Regions from separate parts of the Micromonospora sp. NPDC047644 genome, predicted to be linked through region 2. Evidence: riboswitches for the same ligand, from Rfam matches in the RefSeq annotation. Region 2 holds a riboswitch; the other holds the start of a gene.
The links. A riboswitch is a leader RNA that binds a small molecule or an ion and turns the genes downstream of it on or off. The one in region 2 is predicted to bind thiamine pyrophosphate.
Positions count from the first base shown of each region.

Region 1 (10,972 bases), on a different contig from region 2:
CGCAAGCGCGACCACCGCAAGCGCGACCACCGCAAGTGGGACGACCGCAAGCGGGACGACCGCTCGCGAGACGACCACCCCCGCGACGACCACCGGACGCGCCACGAAGGGCACCCGGCCGAGCAGATCGGCCGACGCCACCACCTCCGACACGTCGACGCCCAGCCAGGAAAGCCTGGGTGAGCGGTCGAGTTCGACCTCCGAGGTCGGCTCGGCTGCTGCTTCCGGCACGGCGGCGACCCGGGCCGCCGCTACCGGCGCGAAGCGGGCACCGGCCACCTCCGCCACCGGCTCGAAGCGGGCACCGGCCACGACGACCGCCGGAACCGGTGCGACGCAGGTGCCGGCCGACCCGGAGTCCCCCAGCACGCCGACCGACGCCCCACAGGCCCCCACGACCGGGACCGGATCGACACCGGCACCGACCGCCACGGCCGACGAGGTTGGCGCGGAAGCCACCCCGCGCGCCCCGAAGGCCGGCACGGACAGCAAGGCGGCAGCGGCCGACGCGACCAGCGCTTCCTCGATCGCCGGGGCTCGTGGCACCGACAGCGCGCGCTCCGCCGCCGAGGACGTTCCCGCCGCCGGGTTGTTCGCGGCCACCGCCGCCAGCGACCCGGCGGCTGACCTGTGGACGCCCGCGCCGTCGGCCTGGCCGGTCACCTCGACGTGGACGGTGCCACCGCAGGCCGCCCAGCCGGGAGCAACGGCACCGGAGGGGTCGAGTGGTCCTGACGCGCCGACCGGGCCGACGCCGAGGCCCCGGCATCGGGCACCGCTTCCGGACCTGAGCCGGGCCGGCACCTGGAACGCGTTCGACACCTCTCGGCGGCGCGGGTCCGCCGGATCACCGGACAGCTCGACGGCACGGACAGCGCCCACCGAAGCCGCCGGGACGACCGCCCCGGCCGGACACCCGGGCCGTGCGGAGGGCACGCCCTCCGATGCCAGCACCGTTACCGGCGATCTGACGCCGACCGACACCGCGTCGGCCGAACCAACGCAACCGAAGGTGGCAGAGCAGCCCTCCCGGCGAGGGCGGCTCGGTGGGCTGTTCCGCCGCAACCGGTCCCGGGCCGACGAGGAGAGCCCGAAGACGTCGGATGAGGCGGAGCCGCTGGCGTCCCAGGACGAGGAGTTCGTCGACTGGGTCGCCGGCCTGAGCAAGCCGGTGTCGGACAACGAGCCCGAGCAGGAGAACAGCCGCCGGTCGTTGCGCTCCACCGGTCGGCACCACCGCGACTGACTTACCCCGACCGGTCTGCCGTAACCGACCTGCCTCACGCGGCGGTCCGACCCACCGCCCAACCGCTTGATTGACTCGGGTTCATTGATACCGGGCCAACCCACTTACCGGGACGCCCCGACATCCGTGAACCCGAGTTGATCAAGCGACGGCACCCGCGCCGGACCGGGCAGGGCGACTCCGTGCGACCCGCAGGACGGCCCGGCTGCCGGCAGATCAGGCGAGCGGGAGGTAGACCCGGCTCCCGCCGGAGACGAACTCCTCCGACTTGTCCTTCATGCCGCGCGCCGCGTACTCCTTGAGCTCTTGGGTGATCTTCATGGAGCAGAACTTCGGGCCACACATCGAGCAGAAGTGCGCGGTCTTCGCCGGTTCGGCCGGCAGCGTCGCGTCGTGGTACGAGCGCGCCGTCTCCGGGTCCAACGAGAGGTTGAACTGGTCCTCCCAGCGGAACTCGAACCGCGCCTTCGACAGCGCGTCGTCCCAGGCCTGCGCGCCCGGGTGCCCCTTGGCCAGGTCCGCCGCGTGTGCCGCGATCTTGTACGCGATCACGCCCGCCTTGACGTCGTCGCGGTCCGGCAGGCCGAGGTGCTCCTTCGGCGTGACGTAGCAGAGCATCGCGGTGCCGAACATGCCGATCATCGCGGCGCCGATCGCCGAGGTGATGTGGTCGTACGCGGGCGCGATGTCGGTGGTCAGCGGACCGAGCGTGTAGAAGGGGGCCTCGTGGCACCACTCCTGCTGAAGGTCCACGTTCTCCTTGATCTTGTGCATCGGTACGTGACCGGGGCCCTCGATCATCACCTGGACGTCGTACGCCCAGGCGATCTTCGTCAGCTCACCGAGGGTACGCAGCTCGGCGAACTGCGCCTCGTCGTTGGCGTCGGCGATCGACCCGGGGCGCAGCCCGTCACCGAGGGAGAACGTCACGTCGTAGCGCGCCAGCAGCGCGCACAACTCCTCGAAGTTGGTGTAGAGGAAGTTCTCCTCGTGGTGCGCCAGGCACCACGCCGCCATGATCGAGCCGCCTCGGGACACGATCCCGGTCACCCGGTCCACGGCCAGCGGCACGTACGGCAGGAGCACCCCGGCGTGCACGGTCATGTAGTCCACGCCCTGCTCGGCCTGCTCGATGACGGTCTCCCGGAACACCTCCCAGCTCAACTTCACCGGGTCGCCGCCGACCTTCTCCAACGCCTGGTAGATCGGCACGGTCCCGATCGGCACCGGCGAGTTCCGCACGATCGCCTCCCGGGTCTCGTGGATCCGCTTGCCCGTGGACAGGTCCATCACGGTGTCCGCGCCCCAGCGGGTGGCCCAGGTGAGCTTCTCCACCTCCTCCGCGACCGACGAGCTGACCGCCGAGGTGCCGATGTTGGCGTTCACCTTGACCAGGAACGCCTTACCGATGATCGCCGGCTCGCACTCCGGATGGTTGACGTTGAGCGGGAGCACCGCCCGGCCGGCGGCGATCTCGGCCCGCACGAGTTCCGGTTCGACGTTCTCCCGGATCGCCACGAACTCCATCTCCGGCGTCACCACACCCGCCCGCGCGTACGCCAACTGGGTGGGCCGGTGATTGCCCACCCCGGCCAGCGGGGTACCCGCACCCCGTACGGGTGCCACGTCACCCCGCTCGGCGATCCACGCGCCCCGCAAAGCGGGCAACCCCACCTCAGGGTCCGACCCCGGGCCGGACGTGTCGTAGAGCCGCACCGGCGGCAGGTCACCGGTCAGCCCCACCTCCGCGAACGGCACCCGGACATCCGGCCGTGAACCCTCGACGTACACCTTGCCTCGTGCGTGCATGACAGCCTCCATGGTGATCAGGCGGACCAGCCGAAGTGGTTCAGCGGCCCGCGCCCCGCGCCCAGCTCCCAGCCCCGCGCGCCGGTCAGCGCACGGAGCACGTACTCCTTGGCGGCCCCCACGGCGTCCGGCACCGGGTCGCCGAGACCGAGCCGCACCGCGATCGCCGCCGAGAACGAGCACCCGGTGCCGTGGGTGTGCCGGGTGGTCACCCGGGGTGCCCGCAACACGGTGGTGACGCCGCCGCCGTGCAGCACGTCGACCGCCTCGCCCCCGTCCAGGTCACCGCCGGTGACGACCACGTACTCCGGGCCACCGGCCACCAGGGCCTCGGCGGCCACGACCATCGCGGCCACGTCGTCCACCGGGCGTCCGGTGATCGCCGCGGCCTCCGCGCAGTTCGGGGTCGCCACCCTGGCGTACGGCAGCAGCCGCTCCACCGCGCCCACCACGCCGAGCCGGTGACCGCTCGTGGCGACCAGCACCGGGTCGACGACGAGTTGGGGCAGCCGGCCGTCCCGGGCGGCCTCGGCCACCACGTCCGCGATGGCCGGGGTGCCGAGCATTCCCGTCTTCACGGCGCAGACGGTGAAATCGGTGAGCACGCTGTCCAACTGCTCGGTGACGGTGCGCGGCGGCAGCGGCAGCACCGCGTCGACACCCCGGGTGTTCTGTGCGGTGACCGCCGTGAGGACGCTGGTGCCGTACGCGCCCAGCGCGGCGAAGACCTTGAGGTCGGCCTGGATGCCCGCGCCACCGCCGGAGTCGGAGCCGGCGATTGTCAGTAGTGTTCGCGGGGTCATTTTCTTTCCCTGGTTGGGGGCTGGGGCGGGCCGTTTCTGGTTGCGGTTTGGGGCTGCGGCCGACAGTGCCCACTCCGGGCGGTCAGGCTTGATCCCTGCGTGGGCACGGTCGGCCGCAGCCCCCGCCATGCGGACCTGGGTGACCCCGCGGCGGGTTGTGAGAGCTTGGGGGTGACCGCCTCTTGGAAAGCGCTGGTGAGGGTGGCGGCTGTTTCGGTGGTGTTCTCTGCTCGCATGAGGGCCCCTAGTACTGCTACTCCGGTGGCTCCTGATCGGACGCAGGCGGATACTTGGTCTGGTGTTCCGATTCCGCCTAAGGCCAGGACGGGGACCGGGCTGACCTCGACAAGCTTGCGGAGGCCGTCCGGTCCCAGGGGTGGGCCGTAGCCCGGTTTTGTCCTTGTGGGGTTGACCGGGGAGACGGTGGCGTAGTGCTCGGTGGTCAGGCGGTTCAGCTCGGCTCGGTTGTGGCAGGAACGGCCGACCAGGTTGTGGGTTGGCGGGGGGTACGGGCCGGCGGCGGGCAGGTGCACGGCGTCGCCGCCGAGCGGGTCGGGCCCGGCCACGATGAGGGTCCCGCCGACGTCGGCGAGGATCGCGCGCAGCTCGACGGCGAGGGCGGCGCGTTCGGCGCGGGGCAGGTCCTTCTCCCGCAGCACCACCCAGCGCACTCCCCCGGCCACGGCTTTCGCGACGACCCGGTCCAGCCCTTCCCGCGCGACGAGTCGATCGGTCAACACGACAACCCCGGACGGCGGGGTCACAGCTCGGGTCTTCCCTCGTCGGGAGTGGAGGCGAGCGCGTGGAAGCGACGCTCGATCCGGCCGGCCTGGGCCGCCAGCCGGCCCGCGTCGACGGCGTACCGCATCGCGGTGGCCATCGCCACCGGGTCGGCCGCCCGGGTGACGGCGCTCGCCAGCAGCACCCCGTCACAGCCCAGCTCCATGGCCAGCGCCGCGTCGGACGCGGTGCCGATGCCGGCATCGAGGATCACCGGCACGTCCACACCCTGGCGGATGAGTCGAATGTGGTGCGGGTTGCCGACGCCGAGCCCCGAGCCGATCGGGGAGCCGGCCGGCATCACCGCGGCGCAGCCCACGTCGGCGAGGCGACGGGCGAGCACCGGGTCGTCGCTGGTGTACGGCAGCACTGTGAAACCGTCGGCGACCAACTCCTCGGCGGCGCGGAGCAGCTCCACCCCGTCGGGCAGGAGCGTCCGCTCGTCGCCGATCACCTCCAGCTTGACCCAGTCGGTGCCGAACGCGTCCCGGGCCAACCGGGCCACCTTCACCGCCTCGGTCGCGGTGTGGCAGCCGGCGGTGTTCGGCAACAGGCGTACGCCGCACCGGTCCAGCAGCTCCAGCAGCCCACCCGCGGAGCCCGGTGCCGTGCCCACCCGGCGCAGCGCCACTGTGACCAGCTCGGTGCCGGACGCCCGGACCGCCTGCTCCAGCACGTGCAGGTTCGCGGCACCGCCGGTGCCGAGGATCAGCCGTGAGGTGAAGGTCTCCCCACCCAGCTCGAACGGCATGCCGCTCACCCGCCCTGCGCCGCGGTCAGCACCTCGACCCGGTCACCGTCGCGCAGTGTCCGGGCCGGCCAGCCGGCCCGGGGCACCACCTCGCCGTTGACCGCGACCGCCACCCCGCGTGGGTGCGCCACGATGTCGCGGACCAGGTCCGCCACCGACGCGCCGGCGGCGACGCTGCGCCCGGCCCCGTTCACCGTCAACTCCACAGGTCCCCCTCCACACTCGGGTCAGGTCCGACCGACGCGGCCACCGTGGCACCGCCGAAGCGGTCGGCCCGGAAGGGCGCGAGCATCGGGTCGGGTACGCCGCCGAGCACCAGGTCGGCGATCAGGTCGGCGGTGATCGGGGTGAGCACGATGCCGTGCCGGTGGTGCCCGGTGGCGGCCAGGACGCCCGGTCGATCGGGCAGCGGCCCGAGGATCGGCGCGTTGTCCGGGGTGCCCGGGCGCAGCCCGGCGACCGCCTCGACCAGGTCGTACTCGGCCAGCTCGGGCAGCAGGTCGACCCCGGCGCGCAGCAGCCGTTGCACGACACCGGCGGTGACAGTGGTGTCCGAGCGCTCCTCGACCGTCGCGCCGAGCACGACCTCACCGTCGGCGCGGGGCACCAGGTAGACGTGCTCGCCGTCGGCGTACCCCCGGATCACGTGCCGGAAGCCCGGCGCGACGCCGTCGGGCGCGCGGAGCCGGAGGATCTGACCTTTCACCGGCCGTACCGGCAGGCCGGTGAGCGCGGCGGCCCCACAGCCGGCGGCGACCACGGTGACCGGCGCGTCCACATCGGACAGCGATCGGACCGGCTGCGGCACGAGCACCGCGCCGGCCCGCTGCGCGGCCGTGCGCAGCGCCGGCACCAGCAGCCGGGGGTCGACCTGATGGTCGGTGGGCGCGAGCGCGCCGCCGCGTACCCGTGGCGCGAGCGCCGGTTCGCTGTCGCGCAGCTGGCTGGGGCGCAGCGGCGTCACAGGCAGGCCCAACCCCTGCTGGTACGCCCACAGCCGGCGCGCCTCGGCCAGGTCGTCGCCGGTGAGCCCGACCATCAGGGTGCCCTCGGTGCGGTAGCCGATCCCGACCCCGGTCGTCTCGGTCAACTCGGCGGCGAACGCCGGCCAGCGGGCGGCGGATGCCAACAGCAACCCGGTCAGTTGCCGCTCACCGAAGTACGCCTCGGCGACCGGGGAGAGCATGCCGGCGGCCACCGCCGACGCCCCCGAGCCGGGTGCCGGATCGTGCACCACCACCCGCAGCCCGCGCGCGGCGCAACGCCAGGCGATGGCCAGCCCGATCGGCCCCGCACCCACCACTGCCACGTCCGGCCGGACCCGGTCGCTCGACGGCGGTGACGGGGACCGGCCGGTCAGCACGTCAGGGCCTCGATCAGCTCGGCGGTCGCCCGTGCCGGATCGGCGGCGGCGGAGACGGCGCCGACCACCGCCACCCCGTACGCCCCGGCGGCCCGCAGCGCCGGCACCCGGGCCGCGGTCACTCCGCCGATCGCGATCACCGGGACGTCGACGGCATCGACGACGGCGCGTACTCCGGCGGGCCCGATGGGGTCCGGCAGGCCGGTCTTGGTGCTGGTGGCGTGACACGGACCGACGCCCAGGTAACTGGCGCCCGCCGCGACGGCCTCGGCCGCCGGGCCCGGCGCGCGAGCGGTCGCGCCCAGCACACCGGTCGGGCCGAGCACCCGGCGGGCGGCGGCGACCGGCAGGTCGTCGGCACCGACGTGCCCACCTGCCGCACCAACCGCCAGCGCCACGTGCAACCGGTCGTTGACCAGGCAGGTCGCCCGGTACGGCGCGCAGAGCGCCACCACCCGCGCGGTCAGGTCGTACGCCTCGCGGTCAGTGGCGGAATCCTCGACCCGGACCTGCACCACCAGGTCGTCGTGGGCCACGGTGAGGGCGGCGCGGACCACGGCGAGTGGGTCGCGACCGGGTCGGGTGTCGGTGATGAGATGCAATCGCCCCAGGGACGGCACGGCAACGCTCCTCCCTGCGCCGGCATTATCCGGATCAGGTTCGACGGTCGGGGGCTGTCAGCCCCCCTCTCAGCCCGGTACACCGGGCTCCCGTGGGTTACTTGCGTGTCACCGTACGACAGATCCGTCGGCCTGCCAAGGCGCGGGGTCGGCGGGGTCGGCCGGGCCGGCGGCGTCAAAACGACCGAGATCCAATGGGGCACTTCATACAGTCCTGTTCGGAATGTCGCCCCCCGTTGCAGAACCGTTACCCGTCCGCATCTTGCCCGACATCGAGCCAGCCGAATTAATTTGTTCAGCGATTCGACAAAATGTCGGTGGGGGCACCCTGGCACGGTGCGACCACCGGCTCCATCAGGGACGGCCTTCGGCGAGCCGACTCCCGCGAGCTCTGTCACTACGACACAGGAGGCGGCGTGTCCCGTTCTCGTCGTGCCCGCGTACCCATCACCGCAACCCTGATCTCCCTGGCCATGGCCTCGACCACCCTGTTCGGCGCGCCCGCGCAGGCGGCCGCCCAGGTTCCCCCACGGGATGCGCAAGCCGCAGCCCCGGTCAGCCAGGTGGTGCCGAAGGCGCCAAAGGCCGCGGCCGATCCCTTCTCCGTCCTGATCTTCTCCAAGACCGCCGGCTTCCGGCACGACTCGATCCCCACCGGCATCGCGGCCATCCAGCAGCTCGGCGCTGCCAACGGATTCACCGTGGACAACTCGGAGGACGGCGCAGCATTCAACGACGCCAACCTGGCGAAGTACAAGGCGGTGATCTGGCTCTCCACCACCGGTGACGTGCTCAACGCCGACCAGCAGGCGGCATTCGAGCGCTACGTGAAGGCCGGCGGCGGCTACGTCGGCATCCACGCCGCGTCGGACACCGAGTACAGCTGGGCCTGGTACGGCGACCTGGTCGGCGCGTACTTCGCCAACCACCCGCAGAACCAGACGGCCACCGTCAAGGTGGAGGACCACGCCCACCCGTCCACGGCCGGGTTGCCGGACCGGTGGTCCCGGTTCGACGAGTGGTACAACTACCAGAGCAACCCTCGGCCGGACGTGCACGTGCTGGCCAGCCTGGACGAGAAGAGCTACACCCCGGGCGCCGGCGCCATGGGTGCGGACCACCCGGTCGCCTGGTGTCAGGACTACGACGGTGGCCGCTCCTGGTACACCGGCCTCGGGCACACCCGGGAGTCGTACGCCGAGCCCGAGTTCCTGTCCCACCTGCTCGGCGGCATCCGCACCGCGGCCGGCGTCGAGAACGCCGACTGCGGCGCCTCGAAGACCTCGAACTTCGAGAAGGTCACGCTGGACAGCAACACCAGCAACCCGATGGAGCTGGACATCGCCCCCGACGGGCGGGTCTTCTACATCGAGCGTGACGGTCGCGTGCAGATCGTGAAGCCGGACACCGGCAACACCGTCACCGCCGTCGACCTGGACGTCTTCACCGGCAACGAGGACGGTCTCATCGGCATCCGGCTCGACCCGGACTTCGCCACGAACAACTGGGTGTACCTGTACTACGCCCCGAACGACGGGGTCACCCGCAACCTGCTGTCCCGCTTCACGGTCACCGGCGACACCATCAGCCTGGCCAGCGAGAAGCAGGTGCTCCGGGTCGACACCCAACGCAACACCTGTTGCCACGCCGGCGGCAGCATGACCTTCGACGGCGACGGCAACCTCTACCTGGCCACCGGTGACAACACCAACCCGTTCGAGTCGAACTCGTACTCGCCGCTCGACGAGCGGGCGGGCCGCCAGGACTACGACGCGCAGCGCACCTCCGCGAACACCAACGACCTGCGCGGCAAGGTGATCCGGATCCACCCGGAGGACGACGGCACGTACACGGTCCCGTCGGGCAACCTCTTCCCGGCGGGCACCGAGAAGACCCGTCCCGAGATCTACGCGATGGGCTTCCGCAACCCGTTCCGGATCGGCACCGACCCGAAGACCAACACGCTGTACGTCGGCGACTACGGGCCGGACGCCAACACCGACAACCCGAACCGTGGCCCCCGCGGTCTGGTCGAGTGGAACATCGTCACCCCGGGCAACTACGGCTGGCCGTACTGCACGGGCACGAACGAGGCCTACAACGACTACACGTTCCCGTCCGGTCCGAGTGGCCCGAAGTTCGACTGCGCCGCACCGGTGAACAACTCGCCGAACAACACCGGCCTGACCAACCTCCCGCCGGTGGTCCCGGCGACCGTCGACTACGGGTACGCCGGTGACGCGCGCTACCCGGAGATCGGCGGCGGCGGCGCCCCGATGGGTGGCCCGGTCTACCGCTACGACGCCGACCTGAACTCGAACCGCAAGTGGCCGGCGTACTACGACGGCAAGGCTCTGCTCGGTGAGTGGAACCAGAACAAGATGTACACCATGCAGGTGACCCCCGACGGCAAGTCGTTGGTGGACATCAACCAGTTGCTCACCGGCATGAGCATGATCCGGCCGATGGACTTCGAGTTCGGCCCGGACGGCGCGCTGTACCTGATCGAGTGGGGCAGCGGCTTCGGCGGCAACAACGACAACTCCGGCGTCTACCGGATCGACTACACCGCCGGTGACCGTGCGCCGATCGCGGCGGCGTCCGCCAACCCGACCTCGGGTCCGGCGCCGTTGGCTGTCACCTTCTCCAGCGCCGGCTCCCGGGACCCGGACGGTGGCACGCTCACCTACGCGTGGACGTTCGGCGACGGGCAGACCTCGACCGAGGCCAACCCGACCCACACGTACACCACGGCGGGCAACTACACCGCCCAGCTCACCGTCACCAACCCCAAGGGCCGGACCGCGGTGGCGAACGTGCCGGTGACGGTCGGCAACACCGCGCCGACGGTCACCATCGAGTTCCCGCCGGACGGCGGGTTCTTCAACTGGGGTGACCAGGTCCGGTACACCATCAAGGTGACCGACCCCGAGGACGGGGAGATCGACTGCGACCGGGTCGGGCTGCAGGTGCTGCTCGGTCACGACGAGCACGCCCACCCGCTGGAGCAGCACACCGGCTGCACCGGCACCGTCCAGACGTCGCTCGCCTCCGGGCACGGCGCCGAGGCGAACGTGTTCGCGGTCTTCGAGGCCACCTACACCGACGAGGGTGGTGCCGGTGGCTCCGGTGCCCTCACCGGCCGGCAGATCGAGGTCCTGCAGCCGAAGCAGAAGCAGGCCGAGTACTTCACCGCCACCGGGCGTGCCCCGGTGAGCACCGGCGGTGGAGACCCCGGCGTGCAGCGCGAGAACGCCACCGACACCGCCGGTGGCGGCCAGAGCATCGCCTTCATCGAGGACGGTGACTGGTGGTCGGTCGCCCCGGCGAACCTGACCAACATCACCGAGATCCGGTTCCGGGCCGCTTCCGCCGCCGCTGGCGGTCGGATCGAGGTGCGCGCCGGTGCCGTCGACGGACCGGTGGTCGCCACGGCCGTCGTACCGTCGACCGGGGCGTGGCAGACGTACACGGACGTGAGCGCGCCGGTCACCGGTGCCGCGAGCGGCTCGCTGTACTTCGTGGCACGCGATCCGAACGGTGGAAGTGGTTCGCTGTTCAACGTCAACTGGATGGACTTCGTCGGCCGCGGTGTCACCG
Region 1 covers NZ_JBEYSY010000017.1:110,600-121,571, forward strand. The annotation lists gene AB0877_RS26125 (hypothetical protein) at 1-1,246, shown strand, start outside; gene thiC (phosphomethylpyrimidine synthase ThiC) at 1,463-3,055, opposite strand; gene thiD (bifunctional hydroxymethylpyrimidine kinase/phosphomethylpyrimidine kinase) at 3,073-3,858, opposite strand; partial or broken gene AB0877_RS26140 (thiamine phosphate synthase) at 4,080-4,622, opposite strand; gene AB0877_RS26145 (thiazole synthase) at 4,619-5,398, opposite strand; gene thiS (sulfur carrier protein ThiS) at 5,395-5,595, opposite strand; gene thiO (glycine oxidase ThiO) at 5,586-6,749, opposite strand; gene thiE (thiamine phosphate synthase) at 6,746-7,372, opposite strand; TPP riboswitch at 7,367-7,476, opposite strand; gene AB0877_RS26165 (ThuA domain-containing protein) at 7,789-10,972, shown strand, end outside.
Region 1: another riboswitch for thiamine pyrophosphate. It lies ahead of thiE (thiamine phosphate synthase); the one in region 2 lies ahead of AB0877_RS25360 (ECF transporter S component).

Region 2 (10,972 bases):
GTCGCCACGGCGATCACCGTGACCATCGCCATGCGGGCCGTCGGCGTGCTGCTGATCAGCGCGTTGATGGTGGTGCCGGTCGCCACCGCCCAGCAGGTCACCCGGGGCTTCCGCAGCACGATGGCCGCCGCGATGACGCTCGGGCTCTTCGCCGCCGGCTCGGGTGTCTGGATGGCGGCCACGGCGGACACCGCACCGGGCGCCTCGGTGGTGCTGGTGGCGATCGCCTCGTTCCTGGTGGTGGCCGTGGCCGGCGCGGTCTGGCGGGTCGTACGCCGTCGGAGGACGCCGGCCGCCGCACCGACGCCGGAACCTCACGAGGTCGTGCTGAGCTGATCCTGGTCGGCGCGACGTCGGTGGTATTGGTTACCGTTGCAGGATGACCAGCGCGACGGGCTACGACGGGTTCGACGGGGCCAGCGAACTGCTCCGCGCCCTGTCCGCTCCCATTCGGCTGGCCATCGTCAGCGAGCTGGCCGACGGCGAGCGGTGCGTGCACGAGTTGGTGGAGAAGCTCGGCGCGGCACAACCACTGGTCTCCCAGCACCTGCGGGTGTTGCGCGGAGCGGGCGTGGTGCGCGGCTCCCGCCGAGGCCGGGAGATCGCCTACAGCCTGGTCGACGAGCACGTCGCGCACATCGTGGCGGACGCGGTCAGCCACGCCGGGGAGGGATCATGAGCGAGAGCAGCGCCGCGGTGCGCAACACCCGGCAGCGTTCGGCGGTGAGCGCGCTGCTGGGCGAGATGGAGGGCTTCCACAGCGCCCAGGACCTGCACGCGATGCTGCGCCAGCGCGGCGAGCGAGTCGGCCTGACCACCGTCTACCGCACCCTCCAGGGGCTCGCCGACGCCGGTGAGATCGACGTTATGCGTCCGCCGGGCGGCGAGCACCTCTACCGCCGGTGCAGCGAGGGGCACCACCACCACCTGGTCTGCCGGGTGTGCGGGCGTACGGTCGAGGTGGCCGGACCGGCCGTGGAGAGCTGGGCCGACCGGGTCGCCGCGCAGCACGGCTACGCCGACGTCAGCCACACCCTGGAGATTTTCGGCACCTGCCCGACCTGCCCACGCTGATCCGCCAGCCCGGCCGATCGCGATCCGGGCTCACGTCACGGCTACACCGCGGGACACGTTCGTGGCACGCTGACCAGCGTGAAGATCTATGCCGATCGGTTTCCGACCGCCGCCCGTCAGTTGCTCACCGACCTGCTCGTCGTCGCCTGGGTGTACGCGGCGATCCGCGGCGCGCTGTGGCTGCACGACCTGGTGCAGAAGCTCGCCGTACCCGGACAGAAGCTGGAGGGCGCGGGCAGCGGCCTCGCCGACAACCTCGCCGACGCCGGCGGGAAGGTTCGCCGGGTGCCACTGGTCGGCGACGAGCTGACCGCCCCGTTCCGGCAGGCCGCCGACGCGGCCCGTGGGCTGGCCGACGCCGGCCGCGACCAGCAGCACCTGGTCGATCAGCTCGCCCTCGCCCTCGCCATCGCGGTGCTGATCTTCCCGCTCGGCATCGTGCTCCTCGGTTGGTTGCCGCTGCGGCTGCGTTGGATGCGCCGAGCCGGGTCGGCCGCGAAGCTGGCCGTCGGGCCGGCCGGCCGGGACCTGCTCGCCCTGCGCGCCCTGGCCACCCAGCCGCTGGGCAAACTGAGCCGGATCGGCCCGGACGTCGCCGAGGCGTGGCGGCGCGGCGACGACGCGACAGTCGACGCCCTGGCCGCCCTGGAGCTGCGCCAACTCGGTCTACGCGGCCGGGGCCGCTAAGGTCGTCGGGTGTTCTACTTCCTCGTCGTCATCGCCGTCCTGCTGCTCGGCTACGCCGCTGTCCTGGTCTCCTTCCTGCGCCGCGGCAAGAAGATCCCACCCGCGGCATACCTGGCCCTGGCCGGGCTCAACGGTCTGATCCTGGCGGGGGTGCTGGCCTGGGCGGTGGCCCGCTGACTGACGTGGGAGCCCACGGCACCAGCGCCGGTACGGCGGCGAGCCCACACGGCACCGCCCGGACAGCGGCAGACCCACCCGGCGGCGAGGCCGCGCGACAGGGCTCAGGGCTTCGGCGGGATGCGGCGGCGGACATCCTCGGAGGTGGACGGGCCGGGCGACCAGCGGGCCACCCAGGGCAGTTCCTCGGACGGGGTGAGCACACCCTCCTCCAGGCTCGCGTAGCGGCCGGCGAGGATGCGCTTGGCGGCAGCGGTGTCGACCGAGTCGGTGTTGTCCCAGAGGCCGGCGAACAGGGCGTCCACCCGCACCCGCGCCTGCCGGCAGAACAGGTCGGCCAGCTCGATGTTCTCCGGGCGACTGTCGCGCTCGGCGGAGGCCCGGACGCAGACCGCGGACATCGCGAACAACTCGGCGCCGATGTCCACCACCCGGCCGAGGAACGCCTGCTTACGCTCCATCTTTCCCTGCCAGCGGGACATCGCGTAGAACGTCGACCGGGCCAGCTTGCGCGACGACCGTTCCACCTGGCGCAGGTGCGCGGCGAGCGGGCCGAACTCGGCGTACGCCGAAGGGCTCTGCCCCCGACCGACGGCGAGCGTGGGCAGCCACTTCGCGTAGAAGGCGCCCGCTCGCGCACCGGCTCGGGCCTTGCGGCCCAGCCCCGCGTCCGGGTCGATGATGTCGCCGGCCACCGACAGGTGGGCGTCGACCGCCTCCCGTGCGATCAGCAGGTGCATGATCTCGGTGGAACCCTCGAAGATCCGGTTGATCCGCAGGTCGCGCAGCATCTGCTCGACGGCGGCCGGGCGTTCGCCGCGGGCGGCCAGTGAGTCGGCCGTCTCGTAGCCGCGCCCACCGCGGATCTGGACCAGCTCGTCGGCGATCTTCCAGGCCATCTCGCTGGCGTACAGCTTGACCAGTGCCGCCTCGATCCGGATGTCGTTGCGGTCGTCGTCGGCGAGGAGGCAGCAGAGGTCGAGCATCGTCTCCATGCCGTACGTGGTGGCGGCGATGAAGGAGAGTTTCTGCGCGACCGCCTCGTGCTCGCCCACCGCCCGTCCCCACTGGACCCGGTCGGCGGCCCACCCTCGGGCCACGTTCAACGCCCACTTGCCGGCGCCCACGCACATGGCCGGCAGTGAGAGCCGGCCGGTGTTCAGGGTGGTCAGGGCGATCTTCAGCCCCTTGCCCTCGCCGCCGATGACGTTCTCGGCGGGGACGATCACGTCGTGGAACCGGGTCAGGCTGTTCTCCAGGCCGCGCAGGCCGATGAACTCGTTGCGCCGCTCGACGGTGATGCCGGGGCTGTCGCCGTCCACCACGAACGCGGTGATGCCGCCTCGACGTCCCTGCGTGGCCGGCACCCGGGCCATCACCACCAGCAGGGTGGCCACGATGCCGTTGGTGGCCCAGAGCTTCACCCCGTTGAGCCGGTAACCGGTGCCGTCCTCGGTGGGCTCCGCGATGGTGGCCAGCCGGGCCGGGTCGGAGCCGACGTCCGGCTCGGTGAGCAGGAACGCGGACACCTCACCGGCGGCGAGCCGGGGCAGGAAGCGTTGTTTCTGCTCGGGGGTGCCGAACATCTTCAGTGGCTGCGGCACCCCGATCGACTGGTGCGCCGAGAGCAGCGCGCCGATGGCCGGGCTGACCGAGCCGGCCAGCATGAGCGCCCGGCAGTAGTGCAGGTTGCTCAGCCCGAGCCCGCCGTACGTCCGGTCGATCTTCATGCCGAACGCGCCGAGGTCGGCCAGGCCGTGGAACACCGAGTCGGGTATGGACGCGTCCCGCTCGATGGCCTCACCATCCACCTCGGAGGTCAGGAAGGCGCGGAACCGACCAAGGAACTCCTCCGCGCGAGCCACGTCGTCCGGGTCGGATCGGGGCCACGGGTCGATCAGGTCGAGCCGGAACCGACCGAGGAACAGCTCCTTGCCGAAGCTGGGCCGGTCCCAGGTGGATTCGCGGGCGGCCTCGGCGACCTGCCGGGCTTCCTTCTCGGTGACCTGCCCGGCTTCGGCGGGCAGCGGCGCGGCGGTGCCGGCCGTGGTTTCGGAGTCGGGGCCGTCCGGTGCCGGTCGGCCGTTCTGCGTCGTGGTCACGGCTGCCCCCTCGAAAGCTCGGTGCGGCTGCGTCGACGTGCGCGACTACCACCACGCTACCCCCGGTTGTTACCCAGGGGTAGCGCAGCGTGAAGATCGACGCGCTCAGCGGCCGATGGTCGTGTCCGGGTCGTCGTCATCGTCGTCGATGTCGTCCTCACCCCAGTTGCGCCGGGCGAACGGCAGCAGCATCCAGAAGGTGAGGAACCAGAGCCCGGTCAGGGCGCTGAGCAGGAAGGCGATCGGCCGGTCCAGCACGAAGTCGGTGATCAGCAGCACCGCGCTGACCATCGCGATCAGCATGAAGGCGAGGCCACCGGTCGCCATCCGGTGCGCGAAACGAACCAGCTCCGGTTTGCGCCCCTGCCGGAACAACGCCCGGTGGAACGCCACCGGCGAGATGATCATCGCAGTGGCGGCGGCCGCCGCCAGCAACGCCACGATGTAGACGTCGCGCTGGAACTCCGTGGTCTCGGTGAACCCGTTACTGAACGGCAGGGTGAGCAGGAAGGCGAAGAGAATCTGCACGCCGGTCTGGGCGACCCGCAACTCCTGCAGCAGGTCGGCGAAGTTGCGCTGCCAGCGCTGCTTCTCGGTCTCCTTGGACACGCGCTACCTCCGGTGAGACGCTACTGCCGGCGGTCCCGCCCGCCGGCAGCAACGCCAATGCCCCACCCGGCCGAGCGCGAAACAGGTTCACGACACCTGGCGTTCATCTCGGCGACGCATGTCGGCCGCCGGCGGCGTCAGGACCCACGCCGGATCCGGCCCGCGTACCGCGCTTCCAGCTCGTTGTTGTGCGCGTCGCCGTCGGGGATGTTCGCCGACAGGTAGACCGGGGGCCGCTCCCCCGCCGCCAGCAACCGCGCCACCACCTCCACTGTCACCTGCTGCGCCAGCAGCGCCGCGGTGATCGAGGAGACCGCGCCGACCGCGCCACCACCGGGCAGGGGCAGCGTCGCGTCGCCGTACGGCGCGCCGTTGTCGAGCACCACGTCGGCGATCTCGCTCAGCTTGCGCCCGGACGGGTGCCGGGAGGCCATTTGGCCGGAGTGCCGCGCCGAGGTGATGGCCACCAACCCGTGCCCGTGCTCCTTCACCAGCGTGGCGAACTCCACCATCGCGCCGTTGACCCCGGAGTTCGAGGCGAGCACGAAGACATCGGTGGGGCGCACCGGGGCCAGCTCGTAGAGGCGGTGCGCGACGGCCGGGTCCCGTTCCAGCAGTGGGCCCAGCCGGTCGGCCGGTTCACCGCCGAGCAGCACCAGGTCGCGTAGCGCGATCCGGTTGGTCGGTACCAGACCGCCCGCCCGTCCGGCGATCTCCATGGCGAGGGCCTCCGAGTGCCCGGTGCCGAACGCGTGCACCACGCCGTCGGCGCGGACAGCCTCGGCGATCAGGTCGGCGGCCCGCCCCACCGCCTCCCGCTGGCTGTCGGCCACCCGGCCGATCGTCTCGGTCACCACGGCCAGATAGTCCTCGGCACTCACCGTCATACGTCCTCCGTCGTTCGATCGCGGGCCAGCCAGCCCGCTGCTGTCCAGTGCTCAGGCCGTCCCGCCGGCTCGGGCCAGGATCGCCTCGGCGAGCGGGGCCGGCGCGGCGTCCGGGATCCAGTGACTCACCCCGGGCAGCTGCACGAAGCGGTAGTCGCCGGTGACGTTGGGCGCGCACGCCTCGGCGGCGGTCCGGCCGATGGCGACGTCCCGGTCACTCCAGACGTACGTGGTGGGCACCGCGACCGGGCCGACGCCGGCCAGGTCGGCGCGGGACATCGCCCGGTACCAGTTCAGCGCGGCCGTCAGCGCACCCGGCTCACGCATCGGGTCGGCGTACCGGTTCACCCGGGACGTGTCGCCCACCCCGCCGAGCAGCTTGCGCAGCGCGGTGGCATGCCACGCCAGCAGGACCTTCTCCGCCTTGTCGGGCTTGCGGAACAGGGTGATGTACGACGAGCGGGCCTTCTGTTGGGCGTCGGTGCTCAGGGCGTGCGCCATGGCCGCCGGATGCGGTACGGACACGGCGGTCAGCGTGTGGACCCGCTCGGGGTGCCGGGCGGCAACCGCCCAGGCCACGATCGCGCCCCAGTCGTGGCCGACCAGGTGCACGGCGTCCAGACCGAGCGCGTCGAGCACCGCCACCACGTCGGTGACGAGTTCGGGGATCCGGTAGTCGGCCACCACCGTGGGCCGCGCGCCGGGTGAGTAACCGCGCTGGTCCAGCGCGTACGTGCGCAGCCCGCCCTCGTGCAGCGCCGGCACCACGTCGTCCCACTCGCCGCTGTGCTGCGGGAAACCGTGCAGCAGCAGGACGGGTACGCCGTCCGTCGGACCACCGACGGTCACCTCGAACGTGAAGCCTCGCGCGTCAACCCGCATGATCGGAAGCGTACCCAGCCGGCGATCGGCCACTCGCTCCCGCAGGTCAGGCGGATGCCCTGCTGGGCCCGCGCCCCTGGTCGGTGTTAGCGTCAGCGAGACAACTTCATATCCGACAGGGGAGCGCACAGCGCTGAGAGTGCGGGCACGCCCGCAGACCCTCGAACCTGATCTGGGTAATGCCAGCGCAGGGAGTTCGGTCGACCTCCAGCCGCGCCGCAGTCCGGTGCCACCGGACGCGGCGTGCGTCTTCTCCTGGTTCGCACTCACGAACTGGGAGCACCACATGACATCCACCACCGACACACACCGTTGGCGCACCATCGACATCGTGGTCGCCTCGGTGATCGCGGTCGCCTTCGGCGTCATCTTCTGGGCCTGGGGCCTGGTCTGGAGCGCCACCGAGGGCGCGTTCGCCTTCTTCCCACCGGCGCAGACGCTGCTCTACGGCGTCTGGCTGATGCCGGCGGTGATCGGGGGGCTGGTCATCCGCAAGCCCGGTGCCGCGCTCTACTGCGAGACCGTGGCCGCGGTCCTGTCCGCGCTGCTGGGCAGCCAGTGGGCCGGCACGGTCATTCCGCAGGGCATCGTGCAGGGCATCGGGGCCGAGCTGGCGTTCGCCGCCTTCCGGTACCGGTCGTTCCGCCTGCCGACCGCGGTGTTCGCGGGCGCCCTTACCGGCCTCAGCGCGGCGCTGTTCGACTTCTTCGTCTGGAACGTCGACTACGCGCTGACCGACTACCGCATCCCGTACGCGCTGCTCACCATCGTCAGCGCCACGGTGATCGCCGGCCTGGGCGGCTGGCTGCTCACCCAGGCCCTGGCCAACACCGGCGTCCTGGACCGCTTCCCGGCCGGCCGCAACCGAGCCCTGATCTGACCCCCACCACCTCGCGTCGATCATGAGGTTGACGGGCGGATGGATCTCCACAACCACCGTCAACCTCATGATCGACCGTGCAGGGTGGAGCGGGGGCGCGCGGCTGGAGGGGGTGGTTTGGTGGGCGGGGTACTGCTGCGGGGGTTCGGGTGGCGGCACGCTGGGCGGCGCGCCTGGGCCGTGCGGGGAGTTGACCTGCGGATTGAGGCTGGGGAGCGAGTTCTGCTTCTCGGGCCGTCCGGGGCCGGCAAGAGCACCCTGCTCAGCGCTCTGGCGGGGCTGCTGGCGGAGGACTCGGGCGAGCAGGAGGGCACCGTCGAGATCGACGGGCTCGACCCCCGCAAGGGGCGGGAACGGGTCGGCCTCGTCTTCCAGGACCCGGAGACCCAACTGGTGATGGCGCGCTGCGGCGACGACGTCGCGTTCGGGCTGGAGAACCGGGGCGTACCGGCCGACGAGATCTGGCCCCGGGTCGACGAGGCGCTGCACCGGGTCGGCTTCCCGTACTCCAGGGATCGCCACACCGCCGCGCTCTCCGGCGGCGAGCAGCAACGCCTCGCGCTGGCCGGCGCGCTGGCCCTGCGCCCCGCTCTGCTGCTGCTCGACGAGCCGACGGCCAACCTCGACCCGGCCGGGGCCGAGCTGGTCCGGCACGCGGTGGCCGGCGCGCTGGACGCCGACACCACGCTGATCCTGGTCGAGCACCGGGTCGCCGAGGCACTGCCACTTGTCGACCGGGTGGTCGTCCTGGAACCGGGTGGCGGCGTCCGCGCGGACGGCCCGCCCGAGGCGGTCTTCGCCGCCCACGGCGCCGCCCTGGCCGCCGAGGGGGTCTGGGTGCCCGGTCACCCCATCGCGCCCCGACCGGCCACCGCCGGGCCCGGAGAGCTGTTGCTCACCGCCGACCGGCTCGGCCTGCCGCCCCGGCTGGGCCTTACCGACCTGGCGGTACGCGCCGGCGAGGCACTCGCCGTACGCGGACCGAACGGTGCCGGCAAGTCCACGCTGGCGTTGCTGCTCGGCGGTCTGCTCCGGCCGGGTAGCGGGCAGGTCACCGCGACCGCCGAGTTGGCCGGCGCGGACCACCGCACTCCTCCGCACCGGTGGCGGGCACCCGCGCTGGCCCGACGCATCGGGTCGGTCTTCCAGGACCCGGAGCACCAGTTCGTCACCAGCACCGTCTTCGACGAGCTGGCGCTGGGCCCGCGCCGCACCGGTCAACCCGAGGCCGCCGTCAAGGAGTCCGTGGCCGGGCTGCTGGAACGGCTACGGCTGGCCCGACTCGCCGCCGCCAACCCGTACACCCTCTCGGGTGGTGAGGCGCGGCGGCTGAGCGTGGCGACCGCCCTCGCCACCGCGCCACGCCTGCTGATCTGCGACGAACCCACCTTCGGTCAGGACCGGCGAACCTGGCGGGAGCTGGTCGACCTCTTCGCCGACCTGCGCGACGCCGGGCACGCCGTGGTCACCGTCACCCACGACGCGGACTTCGTCAGCGCGCTCGCCGACCGCACCGTCACCCTGCACCGAACCCCGGACGACCACCGATGATCAGCATCGAGCCGGTCGCCGCGCCGAATGCGCCGCTGGCCCGCCGCAACCCGGTGGCGAAGGTCGCCGCCGCACTGCTCTTCTCGTTCACCCTGCTGGCGACCCTGGACCCGGTGGCCCCGGCGATCGCCATCGCCCTCGAACTGGCCGTCCTGCCGCTGTTCGGCATCCGCTACCGGGTGCTGGCCCGGCGGGCCCTGCCGCTGCTGCTCAGCGCCGTCGGCATCCTGGTCACCCTGGTGCTGTTCGCCGCCGACCGGTCCGGCCGGGTCCTGCTGGACGTGGGACCGGTGCTGGTGAGCACCGGCGTCCTGCTCACCGCGCTCGGCCTGGTGCTGCGGGTGTTCGCGGTGGCCCTGCCCGGTGTGATCGTCTTCGCGACCACCGACCCCACCGACCTGGCCGACGCGTTGATCCAGAACGCGAAGGCGCCGGCCCGGTTCGCCATCGGTGCGCTGGCCGCGTTCCGGCTGGTGCCGCTGCTCGGTCAGGAGTGGCAGATGATCAGCATGGCGCGACGCGCCCGGGGCGTCGACGCGGGACGCAACCCGGTGGCGAAGCTGCGACTCTTCGCCTCCACCGCGTTCACGCTGCTGGTCGGGGCCATCCGCCGCGGCACCCGACTGGCGGTGGCGATGGACGCCCGCGGCTTCGACGCCGGCACACCCCGTACCGTCGCCCGCCAGCAGCACTTCACCCGCGCCGACGTCCTCCTCATCGCCGGAGCTGCCGTACTCGCCGCGGCCGCCCTGACCACGAGCGTCGTCCTGGGCACCTTCCGCCCCCTCATCAGCTGAGACCCGCGCCACGCCCGCCCCTCATCGCCGGCTGCTGCCCGCCGCCGGCAAGCCGCCCGCCGTCTGCCGGCAAGCAGCCCACCGTCTGCCGGCAAGCAGCCCACCGTCTGCCGGCAAGCAGCCCGCCGTCTCCCGGCAAGCAGCCCGCCGTCTCCCGGCAAGCGGCCCGCCGCCCACCGCCCACCGCCCACCGCCCACCGCCCACCGCCCACCGCCGACAGCAAACCGCCCCCTGCCCGCCGACCCGACGACCCGCCGACCCCGGTGCTCACCGCCCGCTGCCGGCGGCCCGTCGACCCTTGCCCGCTGCCCCTTGCCCGCCGGCAAGATCCGCACAACATCAGGGATGTAGTGGCCTCCATCGCCAGCGAAGCCACTACATCCCTGATGTTGTTGTCGCCGCCCGGACGCCCACGCGCATCCCCCGCCGATCTTGCGAATTCTGTCGTTGATTCGTCTATTTATGCCGGTTATGCGAGGACAGAAAGTGCAAGATCGCGGGGCGGGGCGGGGCGGAGCGGAGCGGGGCGGCGTGGGGTGGAGCGGGGCGGAGCGGAGCGGGGCGGCGTGGGGTGGAGCGGGGCGGAGCGGGGTAGGGCGGGGTGGGCGGGTGTGGGGGGTCAGCTTCGGCGGAAGGCGTAGCGGCGGGCCTGGCCGGCCTGCTGGCTGCGGCCGGCGCCGGAGCGGTTGCCGCCGCCCTGTGGCGGCCCGGCCGTCGGTGCTTTCGGTCGGCCGCTCGGCTTCGGTAGATCACTAACGGCGGGCGCGTCGACGACCGCCGGCACATCGACCACTGCCGGCACCTCGTCCGGCAGCGCCACCTCGTCCAGGGCGGCCGGCAACGTCGACTCAGCCCGCAGTGCCACCTCCACCAGGGCGGCCGGCAGCGCCGGCTCCACCAATGCCGGCGGCAGCGGCGACTCCGCCAGGGCGGCCGGCAGCGCCGGCTCCACGAGCAGCGCCGGCAGCGCGGGCCCAGCCCGCAGCGCCGGCTCCACGAGCGGCGCCGGCAGGGCTGGTTCGACCGCGAGGTCGAGGGCCGGGATGGTGGTTGGCAGCGGGCCGGCCGCCGGGTCGACGCCGAGGGGCGTCGCTTCGGGGGTACGGGTCTTCTTCGGGTTACGCCTGGCAGGCATCCGGGTCTCCTTCAATGCCGACCGGCACGGCCGGTCCCGCGCTGCGGCGGTCGGTCGGATCGGCTGGTGACCGTCGTTGCGCGACGGTCGAGTGGGGAAGGGACTGCTCACCGGGCCAGGCAGGGCCATCGCCACCGAACGGCGGGGAGGGAATGCGGGACGCCCGGGAGCGCACGGACCGCGACGCGGG
Region 2 covers NZ_JBEYSY010000016.1:84,656-95,627, reverse strand. The annotation lists gene AB0877_RS25405 (metal ABC transporter permease) at 1-336, shown strand, start outside; gene AB0877_RS25400 (metalloregulator ArsR/SmtB family transcription factor) at 380-679, shown strand; gene AB0877_RS25395 (Fur family transcriptional regulator) at 676-1,074, shown strand; gene AB0877_RS25390 (hypothetical protein) at 1,153-1,761, shown strand; gene AB0877_RS25385 (hypothetical protein) at 1,771-1,938, shown strand; gene AB0877_RS25380 (acyl-CoA dehydrogenase family protein) at 2,043-4,040, opposite strand; gene AB0877_RS25375 (DUF6328 family protein) at 4,146-4,649, opposite strand; gene AB0877_RS25370 (SIS domain-containing protein) at 4,787-5,536, opposite strand; gene AB0877_RS25365 (alpha/beta fold hydrolase) at 5,588-6,418, opposite strand; TPP riboswitch at 6,526-6,630, shown strand; gene AB0877_RS25360 (ECF transporter S component) at 6,705-7,298, shown strand; gene AB0877_RS25355 (ABC transporter ATP-binding protein) at 7,419-8,849, shown strand; gene AB0877_RS25350 (energy-coupling factor transporter transmembrane component T) at 8,846-9,646, shown strand; gene AB0877_RS25345 (hypothetical protein) at 10,267-10,782, opposite strand.